2 regions of the Glutamicibacter nicotianae genome follow, and region 2 is predicted to be linked to the other one. Evidence: predicted binding sites of a transcription regulator. Region 2 holds the regulator's gene; the other holds the start of a gene.
What was found. The regulator HrcA, encoded in region 2, represses chaperone genes, less so after heat shock. The targets are predictions, from matches to a motif close to TTNGCACTCGNNNNNNNCGAGTGCNAA.
Positions count from the first base shown of each region.

Region 1: a site for HrcA is predicted at 8,136-8,162, ahead of groL (chaperonin GroEL). Genes of this name have one in related genera too.

Region 1 covers NZ_JAFBCH010000001.1:823,680-833,491, forward strand. Annotated here, with positions in the region: gene JOE62_RS04170 (HsdM family class I SAM-dependent methyltransferase) at 1-1,166, shown strand, start outside; gene JOE62_RS04175 (hypothetical protein) at 1,169-2,095, shown strand; gene JOE62_RS04180 (GNAT family N-acetyltransferase) at 2,123-2,740, opposite strand; tRNA gene JOE62_RS04185 (tRNA-Val) at 3,151-3,227, shown strand; gene JOE62_RS04190 (Atu2307/SP_0267 family LLM class monooxygenase) at 3,284-4,330, opposite strand; gene JOE62_RS04195 (threonine/serine exporter family protein) at 4,531-6,201, shown strand; gene JOE62_RS04200 (uracil-DNA glycosylase) at 6,198-6,971, opposite strand; gene JOE62_RS04205 (DUF3263 domain-containing protein) at 7,127-7,417, shown strand; gene JOE62_RS04210 (LytR C-terminal domain-containing protein) at 7,460-8,065, shown strand; gene groL (chaperonin GroEL) at 8,362-9,812, shown strand, end outside.
Region 2 covers NZ_JAFBCH010000001.1:1,998,952-2,008,763, forward strand. Annotated here, with positions in the region: gene JOE62_RS09580 (CBS domain-containing protein) at 1-645, opposite strand, end outside; gene ybeY (rRNA maturation RNase YbeY) at 650-1,123, opposite strand; gene JOE62_RS09590 (PhoH family protein) at 1,120-2,148, opposite strand; gene JOE62_RS09595 (GerMN domain-containing protein) at 2,489-3,370, shown strand; gene JOE62_RS09600 (16S rRNA (uracil(1498)-N(3))-methyltransferase) at 3,711-4,484, opposite strand; gene dnaJ (molecular chaperone DnaJ) at 4,488-5,609, opposite strand; gene hrcA (heat-inducible transcriptional repressor HrcA) at 5,676-6,689, opposite strand; gene JOE62_RS09615 (DUF3097 family protein) at 6,817-7,686, shown strand; gene JOE62_RS09620 (magnetosome magnetite crystal formation protein family) at 7,778-8,179, shown strand; gene hemW (radical SAM family heme chaperone HemW) at 8,196-9,425, opposite strand; gene lepA (translation elongation factor 4) at 9,426-9,812, opposite strand, start outside.

The sequences.
Region 1 (9,812 bases), 1.2 Mb from region 2:
CCGGCGGGCGGCTGGCACTGGTGCTGCCGGCAGAGCTGATGTTCGTGAACTATGCCGGGCCGGTGCGCCAGATGCTGCTCGAGCGCTTCGCCAGCGTGCACCTGGCGGTCTTCGAGGAGCGCCTGTTTGCCGACGCGCAAGAAGAAGTGGTGCTGCTGCTGGCCGAGGGGTATCGCCAGGGCTCCAGCGATTCCTTCAGCCTGCACCAATTCCGCAATGCCCATGACCTGCAGGCCCTGGGCGAGGGCACCCGGCACACCCCGGCGCGCGGCAACGAGCGCTGGACCGGGTCCTTGGTGGGCCTCGAAGCGCAGGGGATCTTGTCCGCGGCATTGGCCGCCGGGCGGATGGCGCCACTGCAGTCCTGGGGCGAAACCTCGCTGGGCGCGGTCACCGGCAACAACAAGTGGTTCACGCTTTCCGCCGCGCAGGTCCAGGAGCTGGGATTGGCCGAAGAGGACCTGATCCGCATCTCGCCGCCGGGCTCGCGCCACCTGCGCGGGCTGGAGCTGAGCGGGGAAGGCTGGGAGAAGCTGGCAGCCCACGGGGCGGCGGCCTGGATGTTCCGTCCCGCCGCGGAACCCAGCAACGCCGGCGCGCGCTTCGTGGCCAGCGGCGAACTGCAGAACGTGGATGCGGCCTACAAGTGCCGGGTGCGCTCGCCGTGGTGGCGGGTGCCGGTGCTGTCGGTACCGGATCTGTTCATGACCTACATGAACGCCGATACCCCGCGGCTGACCGCCAACGAGGCCGCCGTGCACCATATCAACTCGGTCCACGGGGTGTACCTCGGCGCCGATGCCAGGGAGCTGGGCCGCGAGCTGCTGCCAGTGGCGTCGCTGAACACGCTGACCATGCTCGGCGCCGAAATGGTGGGACGCTCCTACGGCGGGGGCATCCTGAAGCTGGAGCCGCGCGAAGCCGACCAGCTGCCGGTCCCGGCCATCGGCATGGTGCAGCGCCACGCCCCGGAACTGCGCGCCATCAAGCCCGAGGTGCGCGAGCTGCTGGCCCATGGGCGCAAGCAGGAAGCCACGAACCTGGTGGATTCAGTGGTGCTCAAGGCGCTGCTCGGCCTGGAGCCGGAAGCGATCGAGGCGGTGCGCGCGGCGCGGATGAACATGCTCGAACGCCGCAAGGCCAGAAGCAAAGCAGTGAAGGGATAAGAGTGGCCAGTCCTGCGACCGAGAAGACCCTGGCCTTCGCCGAATTCGACACCACCTTGATGTCAGCGCCGAAGGATTCGCCCTGGCTGAATAATGGCGCGGTCACCGGGGAATTCAACCCCTCCTACGCGGTGCTCGAACGACTGCTGAGCATCCCGGTGCGTTCCAAGGCCGTCACCCGTTCGGGCCGCTTCGCCCAGGGCGTGGATGCCTGGCTGGCGCACGAGCTGCGGCGTGCCGGATTCGATGCCGACCTGGTCTGGCCGCGCCCCGAAGCGCCGCGGGTGCTGTCCAGCGACATCCTCCAGCTGCTGCGCAAGCTGCCCGAGCGGCTGGCCGACGAGGTGCACGAGTCCATCATGGCCGGCAAGGCGGGCAGCACCGACGCGCGCATCCTGGGCCGCGCCTACATGAAGCAGACCGACGTGGTGATGACCCACTGGTCCACCGGCCCCGAACTGCTGCTGAGCACCAAGGCGATGACCTCGTCCTTCGGCAAGAATCTGGCCAACCGCTATGAAGAGGCCTACGGCGACGCGGCGAACCTGCGTGCCCGCTACCCGCTGGCCGCCGTCGGGTTCTTCTTCGTGCAGCGCGCCACGATCCTGGAATCCGAGCCGGCTGCCTTCCGCCGCACTGTGGACATGATCCGCAAGCTGCGCGACTTCGGCGACGGCTTCGGCTACACCGCTACCGGCCTGCTGCTGGTGGACTGGAATGATGCGGACGAGCATCCGGAGGTCAAGTGCGTCCATGCCCCGGTGCCTGCCGACATTGCCGCCCCGCAGTTCCTCAACGCCATGGTTGATGCGGTCCTGAAGGTCACCCCGATCGACTTGCACGAGGCAGCTCGCGCTCGCCGGGCCGGCGAAGTCGCCCCGCTGCCGGGCCACGCCATGGTGGACGAGCAGCAGGACGCCCTGTTCTAGCCTGATCCAGACAGCCGCCCCAGGCCGTCACATCACCGGCACGGCGGAGGCCGGATCCTCGGAGCCGAACTGCGCGGCGAAGCGGTGCATCGGGCTGGCGGGCAGAGCCAGGCTCGGGACCGGCTGCGCGGCGCCAGGCAGCTGGATGGCTACCTGGTCGGCGGAAGCCTGCGGCAGGTCCGCGGCCCACTGCCAGGCGGCTTCGGTGGCCTGGTAGATGAACTTGAGCCGGCCCTCGTGCTCGAAGCTGCGTTCGCGCTGCCACAGCTCTGAGCGCTCGTAGAAGGCCCAGGAGGCAGGGTTCTGCGAATCGATGACGCTGATCGGGGTCTTGCCCGAACGCAGGGCGTGGGCCAGGCGCAATGAGGTCACATGCTGGCGGATGCCCAGGCGGCGGTAGTCGGCGCGCACGGCCATGCAGCCCAGTTCCACCGCGTTCATAGAGGACGTCGGCGCCACGATGGAGTCGTGCACCAGGCCGGCGGCAACCAGGGTGCCCTGGTCGCGCACGGTCACCAGGAGGCTGAGGCGATCGAACTTCTGATGCCAGCGCTGGTCGACCACGGTGTAGAGGGTCGCCAATTCGTCGCGCTGGGCTGGCTGAACGCATAGGGATGACAAGGAAAAGTTCAGGTTTTCAAACACTGGGGTACGGTCCTAAAAGCTAAGAACGAACGAAAGATGAGGCTTTGCGCGGTGGATTAAAATCCACTGCGCGGTTTCGTTGGCCTTGAGGGGACCGATGCCGGCGGCTTCCGGCAACTTCCTTGTAGGGTCCAGTTTGAGCTCGATGAGCTAGAAAAATTATGGAGCCTGAAGTCCCTTTTTGACAAGTGGAAAAGGGTACTTTCAGGTGAATCCCAAATAAACCATTCGGCATTGTTTTTCTGCTCTACTCACTGGCCAAGCTGCCGGGATTCAACGCGGCGTTCGATGCGGCACATCGGCGTGTTCGGGGCAGGGATCCGGTGGCTTGAGCCGGGGCCAATTTGGAGCGGGGCTCGTTTCCCCGGTAGGATTGCTTATGCACTTGGCTAGCAAGTCAGGGCGCAGATGGATCTTTAGCTCAGTTGGTTAGAGCGTTCGCCTCACACGCGAAAGGTCGCTGGTTCGAGTCCAGTAAGATCCACCAAGAACGAAAGCCACCGCATTGCGGTGGCTTTCGCCGTCTCCGGCGCAGTCCGGAAGCTAAGCTCCGAGCAGCTGGTGCACCCGTGGCTTGACCTCTTCGCCAAGCAGCTTGATGCTGTCCATCATCGCCTCGTGCGGCAAGGATCCCGCAGAGTACTTGACGTCGACGCGGGACAGGCCCAGCTCCTGGGCCACCTTGGCCATCTTTTGCGCCACGGTCTCCGGGCTGCCGGCCATCATGGCTCCCTCCGGTCCCATGGAGGCCTGCAAGCGCATTTTGCTGGCAGGCGGCCAGCCCCGTTCGGCCCCCAGCCGGTTCATGGTGCGCTGGTAATGGGGCCAGAGCGTTTCCAGGGCTTCCTCGTCGCTGGAAGCCACCAGGCCATGGAAGTGCGCCGAGACCGGCAGCTGCTCCTGGCCGAATTCCTCCAGCGCGCGGCGGTAGAGGGTGGCCAGGCCTTCGAACGCCGAAGGCTGGCCGCCGATGATGGCCAGGCACAGCGGCAGGCCGTGCCGGGCCGCGCGGATCACCGACTGCGGGCTGCCGCCAACCCCCACCCACGTGGTCAGCGGCTTGCCCTCCAGCAGCGGGTAGATCTGCTGGTTGCGCAATGCGGAGCGGTGCTTGCCCTGCCAAGACACCGGTGCGCCGTGGCGCAGCTTGGCCAGCAGGTGCAGCTTCTCCTCGAACAGCTCCTCGTAGTCCTCGAGGTCCAGGCCGAACAGCGGGAAGGATTCGATGAAGGAGCCACGACCGGCGATGATCTCGGTCCGCCCGTTGGAGATCGCGTCCAAGGTGGCGAAGCGTTCGTAGACGCGCACCGGGTCGTCGCTGGAGAGCACGGTCACCGCGGTGCCCAGCTTGATGCGCTGCGTGGTGCTGGCCAGCGCGGCCAGCACGATTTCGGGGGAGGAGATGGCGTAGTCGTCGCGGTGGTGCTCGCCCACGCCGAAGAAATCAAGATTCGAGGCTTCGGCCTGCTGCCCTTCGGCGATGACATTGCGGATCACCTGGGCATGGCTCAGCGGGTTGCCGTCGGCGTCCTCGGTGATGTCGCCGAAGGTCTCGGCGCCGATCTCGGGCAAGGGGAACTGCGTAGTCACTGCAACCTCCGAATATATGCAAACACATCTAACTTCCGTTTGGTGCAACCAACTGCGGACCGGCAGTATTCCAGTGGCCGAAAATACCCCTGAATGTGTCCGGGGATACCTCGCGAATTCACCCCATTCCGGCCAACTTCCCATGCACGGGTTGTATGGTGAATCCCATGGGAAAAACTTTGGTTGAGGGGGAGTGATTCGTGGCGCATCGATCTAGCGAGGAGCAGTCCGCCGAGTCGACTGCCGCAGGCGAGGATCCGACTCCTGCCGCTGGCGCCTTGCCCCGCATTGCCACTAGTGAGATCAACATGGGCTTCCATCCGGCGGAACCGGCCGAAGAGCCTGCAATGGCCTCGGAACTGCCGCTCAACACCGCGGTCAGCGCCAATGTGGCGGCTGCCGATGCCTCCGATATCGAGTGGCGCACCGGCCAGGTCCATACCACCGATGAGGGCATCACCCTCATGCCTACCCGTGCCAACCCGGTGGCCCGCCGCCTGCTGGCGAAAATGTGGATCTCGGACACCCCTCCCACCCAGGCGCTGAATATCGTTGAGCGTCTCCAGGGCACGCCTTACGCCAACCCCAAGATCAATGTGGACCAGGACGCATCCAACCGGCGCACCATGGAATTCGCGCTGGACTTGGGCGAGACCCTGATCCGCTACGGCGCAGGCGCCCTGGAAGTGGAAACCAGCATCATCGCGGTGACCGCGGCGCTGGGCCTGAGCCACTTGGATGTGGACATCACCAACCAGTCCCTGCATTTGAACTACAGCCCGCCGGATGCCGAAAGCTATTCGGTGCTGCGCGTGGTTCGCTCCTACACTGCGAACTACGCCGGCATGGTGCTGGTGCACGAGCTCGTCTCGGACATCATTGCCGGTGGCGTATCGCGCACCGCCTCGGCCAAGCGGCTGAAGGAGATCACCCGGCAGCCCAAGCCGTTCCCGCGTTGGATCGTCGCCTGCGGCCGGGCAGTGTTCGCCGCCGCGTTCGTGCTGTTCATCGGCGGTTCTTGGGCCGGCGCGCTGGTGGCGATGCTCTCTTCGAGCCTCGTGACGCAGATCGGCCGGTACGGTTCGCGCTGGCGGGTGCCCGAGTTCTTCACCATTGCCGCCTCGACCTTTGCGGTCACCGGCATCGCCTTGCTGGGGCACCAATTCCATGCACCGCTGGATCCGGCGTTGGTGGTTTCCGGCGGCATCCTGCTGCTGCTCCCGTCGGGCAGGTTCGTCTCGGCATTGCAAGATGCCATCAACGGCTTCCCGGTGACCGCGGTAGGCCGCCTGTTCTCTGCCAGTCTGATCTACGGGGCGATCCTCTGCGGCATTGCCACCGCGTTGGTGATCTCGGATCTGCTCGGCGGGGAAAAGGTCGATGTCCACCAGATCGCGACAACAGAGTATCCGGCTTGGCTGCTGGTGATCCTGGTGGGCGTGGCCATCGTTGCCGGTGCGGTCACCGAGCAAAGCGCGCTGCGCCTGCTGCTGCCTACCGCCGGGATTGCTGTCGGCGGCTACCTGGTGCAGCTGCTGGCCGTAAGCATTGGACTCGGTGACCGGGCCACCCCGGCGCTGGTAGCCACGGTGATCGGTTTCGCCGCCCGGCTGGCCGCAGACAAGCTCCGGTCCCCGCAGCTGGTGCTGGCAGCCCCCGCGGTCATGTTCCTGCTTCCCGGCTTGATGATCTTCCGCGCAATGTACGGAATCGTCATCAACGTGGAAGACATGGCCACCGGCCTGGTGGAGATGTTCAACGCGATGGCGATCATGCTTTCCATCGCTGGCGGGGTCGTCTTCGGCGATACGCTGTGCCGTCCGCTGACCTCTACCGCCCGGCGTGAGCGCCGGCGCATCCGCCGACGCTAGGTTCTCGGCAATGACCAGTCGATCGGCTCCTGCCCGCTATCGGACAGGAGCCGATTGATATTCGAGAAGGGCTTGGAACCGAAGAAGCCGCGCGAGGCGGACAGCGGCGAGGGGTGGGCGCTTTGCAGCTGCACGGCGTTGGGCAGCAACCCGGAAAGCTTCTGCGCATGATTGCCCCACAGCAGCGCCACCAGAGGCAGAGGGCGCTCATTCAGCGCCTGGAGGATCGCCTGCAGGATTGGCGCCCACCCCAGCTTCTGGTGCGAGCCGGCATTGCCCGCGGTCACCGAGAGCACCTGGTTCAGCAGCAAGACTCCCTGGGACAGCCAGGGACCCAGATCCGGATGCGGGACCGGATCCAGACCGAGATCGGCCTGCAGCTCCTTGTAGATATTGGCCAGGGAACGCGGCAGCGGGCGGACCTGCTTATTCGCCGCGAAGGCCAAGCCGTTGGGGTGGCCGGGCGTCGGATAGGGGTCCTGGCCAATAATTAGGACCTTGACCTCGGATAATGGCAAGCTCAGTGCGCGGAACATCACCTCCGGCGCTGGAAGGATCTGTTCGCCGGCGGCCGAGCGGGCCGCCAAATCGCTGGCCAAGCGACGCAGCAGCGCGTCCTGGCGGCTGAGCGCAGGAACCCAGTCTTCGGCAATAAACCCGTGGTCGGCCATGGATTTTGCGCCGTGGTAGAACGGGAAATCCGCCGCTTCATACACGGGCGCCGCGGCTGGCTCGGGAGCGTCGAAAAGTGCTGGCTGCATATCGTCCATAGAGGCAATTGTGCCGTTTTCTGGCGTGCCTGTGCTCGGCCACACGGTGTTAGGCAAGCAGATTGGTTAGAATATCGGTGGTATATCTACCGGTGGTGGATTGCATGCATAGCCGAAACCCGAGAAAACCGATCCAAGAACCGAGGTGAGAACGTATGGCTGAGAATGGATTGCTGGCGGATTTCGTGATGAACCCGGATTCGGAATTGGACGAGCGTTCGCAACAGATCCTCAACCTGGAAAAGTTGTGGTGGAAGTATGCAGGGGCCAAGGAACAAGCCATTACCAAGCAGTTTTCGATGTCGCCGACGAATTACTACCAGCTGCTGAACCAGCTGATTGAAACCGACGCGGCACTGGCCTACGACCCGATGTTGGTCAAGCGCCTGCGCAGAGCACGTTCTACAAAACGTCGCGTGGGCGGTAAGGTCGGCACGGGACGATAACCCTGCCTGCCGTGACCAATCAGACCTCGAGCAAGGACGAGAATGACCAACTACCCGCGTGACGAATTTGATCGCGTTCCGGAATTCAGCACCCGTGTGGGTTCGCACCACGCCCACGGATGGGCGCAGTCCGCCGCGTCAAAGTCAACCGGTGGGAAATTGCGCTGGGTGGTGCTGACCGCAGTGCTCGTGCTGGTGATCGGTGCCTTGTCCTTCATCTTCGGTCCGCAGCTCAAGGAGACCCTTGCGACTTCGGCTGAAAGCGAAACCTCGCAATCGCAGGAAGAGACGGCCGAGTCCTCCGAGGAAGCAACACCGAGCGAATCCGAATCGCCATCAAGCACCATCGATGACGAAGACGTCCTCTATGGCCAGCTGATTGGCGTCTACAACGCGGCAAGCGTCGCCGGCCTGGCCAACGCTGGCGAGGAAGCCATGACCGAAGCCGGGTTCACCAGCGTCGTCGCCGACAACTGGACCAAGTCGGCCGAAGTGTCCGCGGTCTACTACATGTCCGAGGCCTACCGGACCACCGCTGAAAAAGCCGCAGAAGTCCTGAATATCGACGAAGTCCTGCAGACCAGCAACATTCCGAACCGGGTCACCGTCGTTTTGGGATCCGACGACACCCTGGGGCTCAACGAATAATTCGTTCATAATTCCATACGCTCAGAGCCGATCGGCTTGCACTCGCCATGCGAGAGTGCCAATATTTGTATTAGCACTCATGCGTTGCGACTGCTAACGCCGGTCGGCTTGTGCGTTCACCAGGAACGTCCGAAGCGCCGGATGGCGGATGCGGCGCCTGAAGCGTGGAAAATACCTCAGATAGCGAGAGCTGAAACGGTTGCTGGCCCGATGCCGCGCCGGTCCACTCGTCCGTCGCGGGCGCTGTCTGTCGGTTGCATTTTCGCAAAATCGTCCCGAAAGGACCGTACGCCACAATGGCTAAGATGATTGCATTTGACGAGGAAGCACGCCGCGGACTAGAGCGCGGCCTGAACACCCTTGCTGACGCCGTGAAGGTCACCCTGGGCCCACGCGGCCGCAACGTTGTTCTGGAGAAGAAGTGGGGCGCTCCTACTATCACCAACGACGGCGTGTCCATCGCTAAGGAAATCGACCTCGAAGAGCCTTACGAGAAGATCGGCGCAGAGCTGGTCAAGGAAGTTGCCAAGAAGACTGACGACGTCGCCGGCGACGGTACCACCACCGCAACCGTGCTCGCACAGGCACTGGTCAAGGAAGGCCTGCGCAACGTTGCCGCAGGTGCCGACCCGATCGCGCTGCGCCGCGGCATCGACAAGGCTGTAGAAGCCGTCACCGCCGAGCTGTTCGCCGCTGCGAAGAAGATCGAGTCCAAGGAGCAGATCGCCGCTACCGCTTCGATCTCCGCAGGCGATACCGAGATCGGCGCCCTGATCGCTGAGGCTCTGGACAAGGTTGGCGAGCAGGGTGTCATCACCGTTGAAGAGTCCAACACCTTCGGCCTGGAGCTGGAGCTGGCAGAGGGCATGCGCTTCGACAAGGGCTACATCTCCGCTTACTTCGTCACCGACGCAGAGCGCCAGGAAACCGTTCTCGAGGACCCATACATCCTCATCGTGAACTCGAAGATCTCCTCGGTCAAGGACATGGTGACCTTGCTGGAGAAGGTCATGCAGTCGAACAAGTCGCTGCTGATCATCGCCGAAGACGTCGAGGGCGAAGCCCTGGCCACCCTGATCCTGAACAAGATCCGCGGCCTGTTCAAGTCCGTTGCCGTCAAGGCTCCGGGCTTCGGCGATCGCCGCAAGGCCATGCTGACCGACATCGCCATCCTCACCGGCGGCCAGGTCGTCTCCGAGGAAATCGGCCTGTCGCTGGACAACGTCGGCCTGGAGGTCCTGGGTACCGCCCGCAAGGTCGTCATCACCAAGGACGAGACCACCATCGTTGAAGGCGGCGGCGAAGCCGACGCCATCGAGGGCCGCAAGGCGCAGATCGCCGCCGAGATCAAGAACACCGACTCGGACTACGACCGCGAGAAGCTGCAGGAGCGCCACGCAAAGCTCTCCGGCGGTGTCGCTGTGCTGAAGGCCGGCGCTGCTACCGAGGTGGAGCTCAAGGAGCGCAAGCACCGCATCGAGGATGCCGTGCGCAACGCCAAGGCTGCTGTTGAAGAAGGCATCGTCGCCGGTGGCGGCGTTGCACTGATTCAGGCTGGCGCCGCTGCTTTCGAGAAGCTGGCTCTGGAAGGCGACGAGGCAACCGGTGCGAACATCGTTCGCGTTGGCATCGAAGCCCCGCTGAAGCAGATCGCACTGAACGCCGGCCTGGAGCCAGGCGTTGTCGCTGACAAGGTCAAGGGCCTGGCTGCTGGCCACGGCCTGAACGCCGCAACCGGCGAGTACGT
Region 2 (9,812 bases):
TGAATGGTCAGCATCCAGCACCACCATGTCGGTGCGCGGCACCATCACGGAGCGGACGCTGGTCTCCTCCAGGTCGATCACCGAGGAGATCAGTTCGGCCGATTCCTCGTCCAGGTCCTCGCCTTCGGAGGCGCGATCCACCAGATCGCGCAGGCGTTCCTTGCCCAGATAGCCCTCGCCATCCGCCCCGCCGGGGCTCAACGCCTTGGCAATGGATGCCAGCCAGTTGGTGACCGGCCCCAGGACCAGGCGCAGGAAGCGGACCAGGGTGGCGGTGGACTGCACGACCTTCTGCGCGTTGGACCGCCCGTAGCGCCGCGGGGACACGCTGACCAGGACGAAACCCAGGGCGGCCATGGCAATTGTGGAGATCATGCCGATCAGCCACACATTCTCGATCCACTGGGAAACGAGCAGGGCCACGGCGACCGCCGAAGCGGTCTCGAACCAGATGCGCCAGAACTTCACCGCCTGGGCGTGGCTTTGCGCCTCATCCAGGATCGCGGAGAGCGACTTGGAATTGGATTCGGCGCGCAGGCGTTCGGCCGCGTGCCGGGATAACGCGTAGAAGGCCGAGTCGACAGCGGTCAGCACGGCCGAGAAGGCCATGAAAACCAGGGCCAGGACCAGCAAGATGATTTCCACCGGGTTATTCCACCGTTTCCTTCGGTGCTGGGCGGCCAGTGTGGGATTCCAGCAGCTTGCGCTGCAGTGCGAACATCTCTTCCTTTTCTGCTGGTTCCATGTGGTCGAAGCCCATCAGGTGCAGCAGGCCATGGGTGGTCAGCAGCAGGATCTCGTCGTGCGTGCTGTGCCCGCCGGCCTTGGCCTGGGCTTCGGCGACCGAGGGGCAGATCACGATGTCGCCAAGGATGCCGTTCTCCCCCGGCGCGCCGGCGGTGCCCGGACGCAGCTCATCCATCGGGAAGCTCATCACGTCGGTGGGGCCTTCGAGGTCCATCCACTCGACATGCAGGGCGCTCATGGCTTCCTCGTCGATGAAAACGATGGACACCTCGGTTTCCGGGTGCAAGAACATGGCCCGCATCACCGATTCGGCCAAGGCGTTGACGTCCTGGAGGTCGACGTCGTACTCGGTTTCGTTATTTACTTCGATGCTCATTTGCTGCGGCGTCCCCGGTCGTGTTCTTTGCGTCGGGTGTCATCCCAACGGTCGTAGGCTGTGACGATGTCGGCAATCAGGCGGTGGCGCACCACATCCGAAGAGTCGAGCCGGCAGATGCTGATGTCGTCGATGCCGTCGAGGACATCGCTGGCCATGCGCAACCCGGAAGTGGCATTGTTCGGCAGATCCACTTGGGTGACATCGCCGGTTACTACCATCTTCGAACCGAACCCAAGGCGGGTGAGGAACATCTTCATCTGCTCGGTGGTGGTGTTCTGCGCTTCATCCAGGATCACGAACGCGTCATTGAGCGTGCGGCCGCGCATATAGGCCAGCGGTGCAACCTCAATGGTTCCGGCTTCCAGCAGCTGCGGAATGGTTTCCGGATTGACCATGTCGTGCAGGGCATCGTAGAGCGGACGCAGGTACGGGTCGATCTTCTCGGTCAACGAGCCGGGTAAGAAGCCCAGCTTCTCCCCCGCCTCAACCGCAGGACGGGTCAGGATGATGCGGTTGACCTGCTTGTCCTGCAGGGCGGCGACGGCCATGGCCATGGCCAGGAATGTCTTTCCGGTGCCGGCCGGGCCGATGCCGAAGGTGATGGTCGAATCCTCGATGGCGTCGACATAGCTCTTCTGGTTCACAGTCTTGGGCCGGATGGAGCGTCCGCGTCCCGAGAGGATCTTCAGGCCCAGGACGTCGGTGGGCGCATCTGGGTTGCCGGCGCTGAGCATCTTGATGATCTGCTCGATGGTTTCGGCGCTCATGCGCGAGCCGCGGGTGGCCAGCGAACGCGCTTCCTCGGTGACTCGCTGGGCCTTGCGGACTTGCTGGGGATCGCCGACCAGGGCCAGGGCTTGGCCGTTGGGGCGGAAGCTGACATGCGGGTAGGCTCCGGAGAGGATCCGCAATAGCTCGTCATTGGGGCCCAGCGTGGCAATCATGAGCTCAGCCGTATCGAAACTGATGGTGAGCGATGCGGATCCGTTGTCCGCGGTCGCTTTATTCTGTTCAACCTGCATGCAGTGCGCGGCGCCCCTTTGCGAGCTTCGTAGTGTTCGAGAATTGTTGTGCTTGCCATTCTATCGAGTCTCAGGCCAATCCGGAGAAAATTCAGGTCTCAGCGTAAGCCGGAATACCTGAAAGCACTCTTGAATGATGCTAATAGGAGCATGTGGCGAACATATAGATTTGGTTACGGATTAGTAAGTTGGGCTAGTTTTAGCCTGTTAGCCGCCTCGAATATGGCAAGCTTGAGAGCGGTTCCGCAACTGCCGCGGGCCGAAACAGCAATAAATCACCACGGATTGGTTCGCAGTGCAATCAAGGATCTTGCGGAAGATTCCACGTCGATTCGGCGTTTTGGGAATCACTGCCGCTCTCGTCGTCGCCGCAGGCTGCGGGTTGACGAATCGCGAGAGCTCCTATGAGATGCCTTCGACCCCCGCGGCCGCATCGCTGAACCTGCCGAGCGCCACCGACGCTGGCGAGGATGTCGGCATGGCCGCCATCCTGCCGGTCTACTGGCTGGAAAACACGGACACCGGCGTGTACCTGTACCGCGAATACATCCAGGACACCCGCCATCAGGAACCCATTGGCGATGCGATCTGGACGCTGCTCACCGCAGACCCGATGAAGCCGAAGCGCTATACCCATCTGAAGCCAACCGATGAAATCGGCGTTTCCATCAGCAACGCGAATGTCATCACGCTGGATCTTCCAGCCAAGGTGTTCAGCGCCCGACTGGATCAGGGACTCTCCGAACGGGCCATCCAGCAGCTCGTCTTCACCGCCACGGCAGCAGCCGCCAGCGCTGGCCTGGTTGTCGGGGATACCGCCCCGACGGTCCGCATCCTGGTGGACGGCCAAGCCAACGCGACGGTCTTCGACGGATTCCGGCTCAAGGATGTCTACGCACGCGATGCGGAGTTCATTGCACCGATCTGGATCATTGATCCGCAGTTCGGCGCGACCTTGAAAAACGGCTCGATCAAGATCAATGGCCGAACCACCCAGTTCGATATCGGCACCTTCTACTCCTTGCAGCGCAAGGACGCCGACGGCAAGCTCACGGTGATGACCGCGCAGAAGCAGGTCAATCCCGGGCAGATCAAGGACGACGGTTCCTTCACACTGACCACCGATCTGCGTGCAGGATCCTACCGCCTAACCTTCTGGGGACTTGAAACTGGATCAGAGCATCTGGTCGGCAAGGTCATCAGCGACTTCCGCGTCGAGTAGCGTACCGCCACTGTTGCCGGCCGGTTCCCGGTTTCCTGCAGCGGCCCTGACGTGGTTGCGAAAGGCAACGATCCCTGTCCCGCGAACAGCAACTAATGGCGCGATAGCGCCGAATTTTCCCGCTTCAGGCTGCCTGCGAAACTGCCTTCACAACCATGGGATGCACTGCGGCGAACGAAGATCCTGCACGTCGAGCCGGATGGCGGTCGCCTGGGCCATGCCAGGTCGAGGTGCAGAAACTTGCGTGCCCGCCAAAAGCAGAATTGCTCCGCACAAGCCGAGCGCAGGCGCGCCCTAGGCTTGCACGGAGCACTTTCGATGCTCGCAAGATTGCATGAAGCTAGATCTCGCCGATCAGATGGCGGATCAAGACTAGTGCCGCCGGACCGGCGGTCGAAGCGCGCAGCACGTGCTGGCCGAGCAGGGCTGCATGCGCACCGGCATCCACGAAGGACTGCAGTTCCGTGTCCGAGATGCCGCCTTCCGGACCGACGATCATGATGACCTCCTGGCCGGGCTGCGCCTCGGCGAGCCACGACTGCACGTGCCCCGCGACCGAATCCGCAGCCTGCTCATGCAGGACCAGGACCAGAGCGCCGCGCGCGGCATCCTCGGCAATGGCCTTGGCCAGCTCCTTGGAGCCCATCGGGTCCAGTACCTCTGGCTCATAGGCGCGGCGGGACTGCTTCTGCGCTGAGCGCACCTGGGCACGCCACTTGGTCATGGCCTTCTCGACCTTGGCCGCGTTCCAGCGCACGATCGACCGGTCGGCCTGCCAAGGGCGCACAGCCAGGGCGCCAAGCTCGACGGCGGCCTCAACAGCCTGCAGGTCGCGGTCCCCCTTGGACAGGGCCTGGACCAGGGTGACCGGGTGGTCGCTGACGGCTTCCTCGGTGCGCCGCAGGACCTTGACGCGCAGCAGATCCTTGGCGGTGGCGACGACCTCCACGGTCAGGCGCAGCCCCTTGCCATCGAGCAGGTCCAGCTGCTCGCCGGCGGCGGCCCGCTTGACGGTGACTGCGTGGTGCGCCTCGGGGCCGTCGAGCTCGAGCACGTCGCCGACAGAGGCATCCTGGCCCTGCTGGGCGTCGATGACGAAGCTGTGGTTGCTCATGACCTAGCGCTGGTTCAGCTTGTCGCGCAGGCGGGAGAACATGCCGCCGGAATGCTCGACACGGCCGGCCGTCATTTCCTCGCCACGCAGCTTGGCCAGCTGCTCGAGCAGCTCGCGTTGCGCAGAGTCCAGCTTTGTCGGGGTCTCCACCTGCAGGTGCACGATGATGTCCCCGCGCTTGCCTCCGCGCAGGCGCGGCACGCCGAGGCCCGGCAGGGTCACGGTGTCGCCATCCTGGGCGCCAGGCTCGACATTGATGGCCTGCTCGCCGTCGAAGGTTTCCAGCTTCAGCTCGCAGCCTAGGGCCGCGGCGGTCATCGGCAGGCTCATCTTGGCGTGCAGGTCGGTGCCGGAGCGTTCGAACACCTTGTGGCGGCGCACGTCGACCTCGACGAACAGGTTGCCGTTCGGGCCGCCGCCCGGACCGGCTTCGCCCTGGCCGCGCAGCTGAATGCGGGTGCCGGAGTCGACACCTGCAGGAACGTTCAGCGACTTGGAGACGTGCTCGCGCACGCGGCCTTCGCCGTTGCACTCCAGGCAGGGGTCCGGGATGGTGGTGCCGAAACCGCGGCAGGCAGCACAGGTTTCCACGGTCATCATCTGGCCCAGGAAGGAACGCACCGGACGCTGGACCTGGCCTGCACCATGGCAGATGTCGCAGGTGACCGGGCTGGTGCCCTCGCGGGTGCACGAGCCGTTGCAGGTTTTGCAGGTGACGGCGGTTTCCATCTCAAGCGGGTACACGGTGCCCTTGACCGCGTCCTCAAGGTCGATGGTGATGGTGATCAGCGCGTCGCGGCCCGGCTGGGTGCGCGATGCCGGGCCCTGGCCCTGGCCGCCGCCGAAGAACTGCTCGAAGATGTCGCCGAAGCCGCCAAAGCCCTGGCCCCCGCCGAAGCCCGGGTGGCCGTTGCCGTTCTCATCGCCGGTGGCGTCGTAGTTGGCGCGCTTGGTCTGGTCGGAAAGTACTTCATAGGCTCGGGTGACCAGCTTGAACTGCTCTGCAGCTTCATCGCTCGGGTTCACATCCGGGTGCAGCTTACGTGCCAGCTTCCGGTAGGCACTCTTGATTTCCTGCGGGGTCGCGTCCTTGGCTACACCCAGGGTCTCGTAATGCGAGCTCACGTTATTCGCCGTGTCCTTTCCTAAGACTCTTAAACTTCATTCGTGCCGGGCTGGTGCCCAGCGAGGCTAGCTAGCCAAAATCTTCGACAGGTACCGTGCCACCGCACGCACCGAGGCCATGGAGGTCGGATAGTTCATCCGGGTGGGGCCCAGGACCCCGAGCTTGTTGCGCACATCGGCGCCATAGGTCGTCGCGACCACTGCTGCATCCGAGAGCTGGCCATAGTGGTGCTCGGTGCCGATCGCCACGGCCACCCCGCGAGAATCGGCTTCCAGCTCGGAGAAGAGCTTGAGCAGCACCACCTGCTCTTCGAGCGCCTCGAGCACCGGGGTGATGCTCAGCGGGAAGTCCCCCTCCACGCGGGCGAGGTTGGCGGTGCCGGCCATGATGATGCGCTGGGCATTGGCTGCTTGGGCCATTTCTTCCAGCGCGCCGATCACATGCTCCACCAACGGGTCGGCCTGCTGTGCCGGGCTGAGCTCCATGCGGCCGAGCCGGCCGGCCAGCTCCGCCAGCTGCACTCCCCCGAAATTATTCAGCAGCCACGACTTCAGCTCGCCCAGCTCGTCATCGCTGTAGGAACGCTTGACCGGCATCATCCGCTGGTCCACCGTGCCGTTGGAGGCGATCATCACCATCAGCACCTGGGTTGGGCCCAAGCCCACCAGTTCGAGGTTCTTCAATGACGCGGTGTCATAGTGCGGCACCTGAATCATCGCCACCTGGTTGGTCAATCGTGACAGCAGGCGCACGGTGCTCTTGAGCATCTCGTCGAGGTCCGTGGAGTTATCCAGGATCTTGTTGATGGCGTCGCGTTCGGCCCGCGACAGCGGCTTCAGTTCGCCGATCTCGTCCACGAAGCGGCGGTAGCCCTTTTCGGTGGGGATGCGTCCGGAGGAAGTATGCGGAGCGGCAATCAGCCCCTCCTCTTCCAGCAAAGCCATGTCATTGCGGATCGTCGCGGCGCTGACGCCGAGGTTGTGGCGGTCGAGGAGCGCTTTGGAACCCACCGGCTCACGGGATTGGACGTAGTCCTCCACGATGGCACGCAGAACGTCCAAGCGTCGTGGCTCCGACATGACAGCACCTCCTTGGATTCCCTGTGCCCAGCCTTGGCACTCTAACCTGTCAAGTGCCAAGTCTAATACGTTTAGCTGTTGCTAGCATTGGATTTCGAGCGTATTCGATCACAGCGAAAGGCAGTACGTGGCTAATTACTCCTGGGGACCACGAGATCTCAGTGCACCGGCACCTCGAAAACTCCGCCAGGTCCCCGTGGAACGTGGCATGATCCTGGAAGATGCCACCTCAGGTTGGGTGGGAGAAGTCATCCGTACCGAAAAGTCCGGCGGTATGCGCGTGATCACGCTCGAAGACCGCCATGGCAAGAGCCGTTCCTTCCAAGCCGGCTTCGGGTTCCTCCTCGAAGGGGAACCGGTGGAAATTGTCGAGCCCGTCGCCAAGGCCGCGGAGCCGAAGAACCTGGTTTCCGCTTCGGGTTCGCGTGCCGTTGCGGGGCTGAAGGCCCGGGAGGCCAGGGCCAGCCGCATCTGGGTTGAAGGCAAGCACGATGCCGAGCTGGTTGAAAAAGTCTGGGGCCACGACTTGCGTGTCGAAGGCATTGTCGTCGAACCGCTGCATGGCGTTGACGATCTGGCCGGCGCCATCCGCGACTTCGCCCCGTCGCCGCAGCGTCGTCTGGGAATCCTGGTCGACCACCTGGTCGCTGGCAGCAAGGAATCGCGTATTGTCGCCGAGGCGATGCAGGTTCCCGGCGCGGCCGATAACGTGCTGATCCTCGGCCACCCCTACGTTGACGTGTGGCAGGCGATCAAGCCTGCGACCCTGGGCATCAAGGCGTGGCCGGTCATCTCCAAGGGGGTCGACTGGAAAACCGGAGTGCTCAAGGCCTTTGGCTGGCCGCACGCTACGGCAGAGGATATCGGCATCGGATGGCAGCGGCTGTTGTCGACGGTGCAGAATTACGGGCAGCTTGAACCGCAGCTGCTGGGCCGAATAGAAGAATTGATCGATTTTCTCACGACCGAAGATTACGGTTTCCTAACGATTGACTAATAGTTGGAGATTAGTCGGCGAATCTCCCCGTCCGCTCAGCCGCGGTCGCTATGATAAGAGGAACCACACTTAAGCAAGACAAGGATTAATAGTGACATCACGCCAGACGAAGCCATCGGAGAATTCCCGCTTCGAAGGTTCCCGGACCTCTGCGCTGCCGCTGACTCCTTCAGAAGACCGCCAGTGGGCCACGATGGCCCACTTCGGCGCCATCTTGGGTTGTGTTCCATCGGCAATCGTCTTCGCCGTATTCCGTGACCGCGGCCCATTCACTGCACAGGAATCCAAGGAAGCGTTCAATTTCACGTTCCCGCTGACCATTCTGGCCATCGTGTTCAACGTGCTGATGATCTTGCCGGTGATCGGCTGGCTTTTTGCAGTTCTGGCCGTGGCCCTGTGGGTCTACATGACGGTCTCCGGCGCCCTTGCCGCCATCCAGGCCAACAAGGGACGCCCCTACCGCTATGGATTCAATCTGAGGCTGATGAAGTAGCGCCAGCTACCCAGTCTCAGAAATCAAGCAGTTTACGCACCACGAGGTCGGCCAGGAGCCGGCCTCGCTGCGTTAACACCAAGGTCCCGGAGAATGCTGCCTTGGCATCAATCAGCTCGTCTGCGAGCAAACCGGCAATCTTCTTGCGTCCGGTCTCATCGAGCTCGCTGATCTGCATTCCAGAGCTCAAGCGGGTCAGCAGCATGGTGCGTTCCAGCTGCACGGCTTGGGCATCCGGGTACTCGCGGCCGTGTCCCGGCGAAATTCCGGCGTCGATCCGCTGCTGATAGGCGGCTGGATGCTTCACATTCCACCAGCGCAGTCCGCCAACGTGCGAATGCGCGCCAGGGCCTGCACCCCACCAGTCGCCGCCCTTCCAGTAGGCGATGTTGTGCTGGCACGCATTGGCCGCGGTCTTGGCCCAGTTGCTGACCTCGTACCAGGAGAAACCGGCCGCGGCAAACATCTCATCGGCCATCTGGTACTTTTCGGCATGATCGTCATCGTCGATGTTGGGCACCTGGCCGCGGCGGATCTGGGCCGCGAGCTTGGTGCCCTCCTCGATGATCAGCGCGTAGGCCGAAATATGATCAGGCTCGTAGCTCAGCGCGGCTTCGATACTGGTGCGCCAATCCTCAAGGCTCTCCCCCGGTGTGCCATAAATCAGATCCACACTGACATCCAGGCCGGCTTCGCGCGCCCAGGCAACCGCTTGCGGAACCCGCTTCGGATCATGGGTGCGCTCCAGCACCTTGAGCACATGCGGCACCGCCGACTGCATGCCGAAGGACACCCGGGTGAAACCGCCATCGGCCAGCTCCTGCAGGCTCTCGCGGGTCACCGAATCAGGGTTGGCCTCGGTGGTGATTTCTGCTCCTGGCTTCAGGCCGAATTCGTCGCGGATCCTGCCGAGCACCGAAACCAGGTCGCCGGCGGGCAGCAATGTGGGAGTGCCGCCTCCGAAGAAGACGGTCTCGATTTTGCGATCCGGCTGGCCCGAACGGTCCATCACCTCGCGGGCGAAGCTGATTTCCTTGCTGACGGTGGCAGCGTAGGTCGCTTGGCTGGAACCGGAGCCCAGCTCCGTGGCGGTGTACGTGTTGAAATCGCAGTAGCCGCAACGGACGGTGCAAAACGGGATATGCACATAAAAGGACATGGTCCGCTCCTGTGCCTCATGCGCGCATGAGGCAGGGAGCAGACCATCGGCCGGAGCCGGATCGCCGTCAGGCAGAACTGAAGGCATTTACTTCTTTTTCGGCTCGTCGGTGGACAGCGCTGCAATGAAGGCTTCCTGCGGGACCTCCACGCGGCCGACCATCTTCATGCGCTTCTTGCCTTCCTTCTGCTTTTCCAGCAGCTTGCGCTTGCGGCTGATGTCGCCGCCGTAGCACTTGGCAAGCACGTCCTTGCGGATGGCGCGGATGTTCTCGCGGGCAATGATGCGCGAACCGATGGCTGCCTGGATCGGCACCTCGAACTGCTGGCGCGGGATCAGCTCGCGCAGCTTCGTGGTCATCATGGTGCCGTAGGAGTAGGCCTTGTCGCGGTGGGTGATTGCGGAGAATGCGTCCACCTGGTCGCCCTGGAGCAGGATGTCGACCTTGACCAGGTCTGCAACCTGCTCGCCGTC